DNA from 2 places in the Priestia sp. VA7 genome. Region 2 is predicted to be linked to the other one. Evidence: predicted binding sites of a transcription regulator. Region 2 holds the regulator's gene; the other holds the start of a gene.

Region 1 (3,083 bases), on a different contig from region 2:
TCCATGACCTTTTTATCTTCTAGTATTTTATGTCTATTTTCATTGACTAGGTTTTGAAAAGAGGGTTTTAACTTTCTCATAATGGCACTTCTTTCTCACTGTTTAGTTTAGTCCGTAGACAAGTATGATTATAACGGTTAAATGGAATAAAGCAATTATTTGCTATCGACATCCCTATGTGTTACACTACATTTAACTTGTTTTTGTTCGGTATAAGATTGAGAGAAGAAAAAACCTTAAACAGAAGTTTTTATCTTGAAATAGTATGATTGGGCAAGAAAGGTAATACATTTGTGGAAGATTCCACAGCAGGAGGCAACATTATGACACAAGGTACAGTAAAATGGTTTAATGCAGACAAAGGTTTCGGTTTCATTGAAATCGAAGGCGGAGACGATGTATTCGTTCATTTCAGTGCTATTCAAGGTGAAGGTTTCAAATCATTAGAAGAAGGTCAAAAAGTTACTTTTGATATCGAGCAAGGTCAACGTGGAGCACAAGCTGCTAACGTTCACAAAGCATAATTAAAAGTGATAACAAAAAGGACTCCTTATGAAGGAGTCTTTTTTTATGGTCTTATAATTAGAAAACCATGATTTATCTACTATTAGTTCAATAGAAAACCCAGGCTTTAAAAAAAAGCCTGGGTTTTAGACAAGACGATCGATACAAGGTATAACTAGTTATAACATACATTAGAAATAGAAAGCAAATGCAAATAAATTAACTATATTTTCAATTAAATAATATAGTAGTAATTTTTAATCTATGCGATAGCATTGGTACAAATTATCTTCGATGGGGATTAAGGGGGATTTTATTAATAAGCCGTTCTCCAGCTTCCATGTGATTTCCACACAAAGGGCATTTTTGGTGGTTGTCGTAAGAGAAATCTTTTCTCATCCAGCCCTTACAATCTTCTACTGTACATTCCCAAACCTCTGTTTGTTCTTGAGCTAAAGGTTCTTGATTTCTTTTGCCGTAATAATACATACTAACATCACTACTCCTCATATTACATTATAGCTTATAAAAGAGTAATAATCATTTATATCAATTAGTGTTTCTTACCATTTTATTTTCATGGGATAATGCACGGAGTTTTTTATATGAGAATTTCTAAACACTTGGTAATAATGTTCATATCTTCTTCTTTTGCTTTTTAATTGTACCACTTACTGTAGTAGTACATCTCTAAACTAAGCCTCCAACGTAATGAGGGTTAGTTTAATGGTGGAATCATTTCGCTTATCACCAGTAATCAAATGGTTATTTATAGGGACTTTCCAGAAGTTTCATGACTTGTTGGAGACTTTTATTTTGAGTTATTGTAAACAACAAAACTTTATTTTACCTCAAATTAAAATATATTGTCAATGGAAAATTTGTAATATTTTCAAAAAATGTTATAATAGTTTTACAATTGTTTTTTCGATCGTATTCCGAATTCCGCTGTGTTTTTTTCAGATAGAATTATGGATACATTTTTTCAATACCCTTTTTAAAACTGAAAAAAAACTCAAACAGTTGTGTGAGCTTTAAAGGTAAGTTAGTTGAATAAAATTATTAATTTACTATCTAATAGTAACCGAGTTTTTATTCTACAAGGAGGCCTAGAATAATGAATCTAATCAATAAGAAAGTTACACACAAGCTTTTTGGGATAGGTAGTATAGTTAAATATAATGATTCTAGTATTGAAATACATTTCGCATCGGAAAATAAAAAATTTGTTTTCCCCGATGTATTTGGAAAGCATCTAAAACTGCATGATAAAAGTGTTGCTCATTCACTCGAAAAAATTATAGAAAAAAAGGAAATGGAACACAACGAGGAAGAACGGAAGAAGGAAGAGGAAAAAAAACTACAACGAAAAAACCAAGAACTTCGCTGGGGACTTGAAAAACTTATGAAAAATCATAAACTTCATTCTGAATCACAAATGGTTTTTTGGTGTGACACAGAAGAACAGAATAGTTCTTTTTTAGAGTGGAAAGTTTTTTCAGGTGTAATAAAAAGCGGTAATAACAAGGGGAAGCCAACCAAACCCATCCGTTTGCACCAAAATAGTGCTGTCTTGTTAACAGCAATAGATTCCAGTATGCCTGAAAAAGACAGACGTATCTTAGGCGTCTATATGGTGAATGAAGATTTTATCGGTAAGCTTTGTGAAGATGGATATATTCCTGCTCATTCAAAATACAGACTCCAGCTTACAGAACAGGAATCGGATCAGATGCCTTTCTGGAAATATTATGTAAATGAAAGAGCATCCCAAAAAATGACATGGAATACAGGTAAATACCGTTATTTTGATAATTTATGGATGGCTCAAATTTTACTTGATATAGCTGAGTTGAAAAGTGACCCAAAGGAAAGAGAGCTGGCACAACAATTTTTTGAACATTTTTGTAAAATGAATCTGATAACAGCTGAGGAGTTACCAAAGCCTAATGGCGCATTGATGCGTATGTAAACGTTAGCCTAAAGGTAATAGGAATGACTAAGGACTGACACATTTTTCTCACCCATCATTAATAGCGAACGTTCCTTGGCTCTGTTCGCTATTAAAAAGGTAAGAACAGAACGTAGGAGAGGTAGAAAAGTGACAGTAGGTGATTAAAATCTATATAAAATAATCCTTTACTATTTCATAACTATATACTTTTTGAGCCCATATACCAGAATGAGGAAAATCTGTACAGATTGATGTAAGCTTTTCTCAGCTCTATTATAAGAATAATACGATAACCTTATTATTTTTAATAGGAGAGAAGATGAAGGATATAACGTGAAAATATTTAGTAATGGAAAAACAGTAACTATAAGAGTATCGAATGAATTAGTAACAATCTTAAAAAGTCATTGTGTAAAAAACATGAAAAGATACTCTTATACGGTTACTAAATATCCAAGTATTTTTTTCTTTGAAGAAGAATTGATGAAACAAGAATAATAAGTAGATAATGAGGAGATACACCTATGCTTAAATTTAAAGTTATTTTCGAATTTATAAATGGCAGGACAAAGGAATTAAAATTCGAAGCCGCATCAAAGAAAGAAGTCATTAGTCATATAACAAA
Region 2 (3,083 bases):
TAGAAAAAGCTGTTTGCATCCATAAGTATGCGAACAGCTTTTATGTTTTAAATCGATCTTTTAATAAATTCCATAGGGAGCTCACTCCGAGACTAATGCTGATCAGAATTCCTGATAGAGCTACTATTAAAGCGATATATTCAAAGATAGAAAACTGCTTCATACTATCCCAATTGATGTTTCCCTTTAGCTTGCTAATAACTAAATTCATTCCGTAAATACCGGAAAGAACGGTATAAATCGTTAAAATTAATAATAAGTAATTGTGACGCTTGGCCGCGATTTTCTCTTGATTTTGATACAAAGTACCAAGGGTTTCTTTGACTTCTTGATAAAGAGAATTGATGTGGAAGATTTTTTTAAAGAGCTCAGAAAACTCTTGACCTTCTGTGCGAGAGCTAATTTCTAAAAATAAATATTTACCTGAAAATACGGTAATAGAGCGGATTAGTCGCTCAATGCCCTCTGAATTTTTATGAAACGTGAGCTGAGAATACTCATAAGATAGTTTTAGCAACACGATTTTATAGAAAAAATGCAAAAATAAATTATAATAATGCTGGCCAAATAGATGATTCATCAAAAGCTGATCCGTTTTAGAGTCTGTCGATTTAGAAATACACGAAAACACATGGTCTGTTATAACGTAATAGGTTTCAGGAGCCCATCTGGAGTACACGTGTTTGGTATTATACGTTTTAATATACTCGTGGTTGTGTGCAGAGATAAACGGTTTCCCGTCAGGCGTATAGCTATTTAGCTGCCCAGTACGAAATAAAGTTGTGGAGTTAATCTCTTGCTCTTGATTTACCGTTACATAACTTAATACAAACATCCGTTCATCGATAAAATAAGGAAGGCTCCCTACATGCTGTTCACGCGTGGCTTCTTTTTTGATGTGTTCGTTCAAAAATGGCGCAAGCTGTGAAAAAATATAATCCTGTACTTTGCTATAGCGATGATGTTCATAGGTAATGGTGGATCCATGCTCTTCAGCAAGCTTCGGTTCTAATACACGAAAATGATTCATGAATTCTAAAATGTCATCATAGGTGTAATGATTATGACTCATCTCAGTGCGAATGGTCATGACGCCAATTTCAAAAGGACATAAAAAAACATCCACAGACAGCACGTTGCTAGACACGGTGGTGGAGGAAGTTTGTAGCGTAACGGTATGGTCTATTTTTTTTGAAAATCGAAGCAAGCCTTCTTTTTCGCAGGAATCAGGGAATAGAATACATTCAATGTAAGGAAGAAAATATTGATCCAAGCTATCATGAGATACGTAATACTGTTCTCCGTAGTATTCTTTTTCTACATGTTTGTTTTGAATGGAAAAAAACTCAAACAAATTTGCTTCTAGTGCATGAACAAGCTGCTCTTTATTTTTTCGGTCAAAGGAAAAAGGAAAAAGAAACATGTTCATTGCTTTGGTAGGTACAATGGTTTGAAATGGTTCTGTTTTCCTTGGTGTATTGGTCATAAACTACATCCTTCTTATAGTCGGTTGTATTTCCTTGTAAGAGTCGAGGAAATGCAGGTAGAAAGTAAAAAAGGTAAAACAAGATTTACAAAAACCGTTCTACCTGCCTGCGATGATTCAACGTATCATTTATAATATGCCAATTTTTTTAGAAAACAAACGTAAAAAAACCAACTAACATCATGATTAGTTGGTTTTACATACAGTGTCTGATTAGTGAATTGTGCGATATACACCAGTTACTTTTCCTAAAATCGTTACGTGGCGAAGAATAATAGGCGCCATCGTTGAATTTTCAGGCTGTAAACGAACGAAATTTTCTTCTTTAAAGAAACGTTTTACCGTTGCTTCGTTGTCTTCGGTCATAGCGACCACAATATCTCCATTATTAGCTGTTTGCTGCTGACGTACGATTACCATATCGCCATCTAGAATACCTGCTTCAATCATACTTTCTCCCATAATTTCAAGCATAAATACATGATCATCTGGAGAAACGAATTTATCTGGAAGAGGGAAATATTCTTCCACATTTTCAACGGCTGTTATAGGCAGACCCGCTGTTACTTTACCGATAACAGGAACATTAATGACATTGCTTTTAGGGATGTTTACTTCGTCTAGTTGAAGAACTTCGATTGCTCTTGGTTTTGTCGGATCTCTGCGAATTAACCCTTTGCTTTCTAAACGAGCTAAATGTCCGTGTACAGTGGAGCTAGAGGCTAATCCTACCGCTTCCCCAATCTCACGAACAGAAGGCGGATAACCTTTTAATTTTACTTCATGCTTAATAAAATCTAGTATGTCTTGTTGACGTTTTGATAGCTTCATATTTTTCACCTCAATTTTAGCTATTCTTTAGGTGAATTATACCACGTGATGTGTCAATATACAAACATAAGTTCGAAGAATTCCATTGACAGAAACAAATGTTCTCAATAAAATAAGAACATATATTCTGATAGGGGGATCATAATATGCAACAATTCTTACATTCTATGAAACATTACGCTATTTTTTTTGCAGTTATCGCTGCACTTACATATGTATTGACGCTGGTTTTAGGAGCGGATAAAGTAGATTTAGACAAATATTCAACGGTTACTATCACAAAAGGAGATACGCTTTGGGAATTGTCCAACAAGTATCATAATCACCATCATTTGACCACCAATGAATTTGTCAAATGGGTTGAAGACGTCAATGACTTAAACTCAGACACTGTCCAGTCTTTATCTCCTGGAGATAAATTATATATTCCTGTTTTAAAAAAAGAGTTACATAATCAAGTGGCAATTGAACAGTAGTGTGTAACGGTCGTTCCTGAATATTGTTAGAAGCCGAAAAGGTCGTGATAAAAGTGGATGCCATTATTTATTGCCGTGTCAGTACGGATAAAAAAACCCAAGAAACATCTTTACAGCGCCAGCAAGAAGAATTAAAAAAGCTTGCTGATCTTCACCATCTAGACGTAAAAAAAGTCGTAATGGAAAAAGCAAGCGGATATGAAGTAGACAGAGAGGGTATTTTGGATGTTCTTCATACAATGAAAGAAGAAAAAATATCTGTGTTGCTTATTCAAGATGAAACACGATTA

Evidence for each region. Region 2 encodes LexA, which represses DNA repair genes until DNA is damaged. Its sites were predicted from a motif close to CGAACATATGTTCG; they were not measured.
Region 1: AC0C45_RS17900 (malate synthase) is a predicted target of LexA. The motif match lies at 1,521-1,534, and genes of this name have one in related genera.

Annotation. Positions count from the first base shown of each region.
Region 1 covers NZ_JBVQPN010000004.1:12,078-15,160, forward strand. Annotated here, with positions in the region: gene AC0C45_RS17885 (FbpB family small basic protein) at 1-80, opposite strand, end outside; gene AC0C45_RS17890 (cold-shock protein) at 324-524, shown strand; gene AC0C45_RS17895 (cold-shock protein) at 790-993, opposite strand; gene AC0C45_RS17900 (malate synthase) at 1,622-2,476, shown strand; gene AC0C45_RS17905 (hypothetical protein) at 2,983-3,083, shown strand, end outside.
Region 2 covers NZ_JBVQPN010000001.1:802,925-806,007, forward strand. Annotated here, with positions in the region: gene AC0C45_RS04165 (magnesium transporter CorA family protein) at 41-1,486, opposite strand; gene lexA (transcriptional repressor LexA) at 1,700-2,317, opposite strand; gene yneA (cell division suppressor protein YneA) at 2,464-2,793, shown strand; gene AC0C45_RS04180 (YneB family resolvase-like protein) at 2,847-3,083, shown strand, end outside.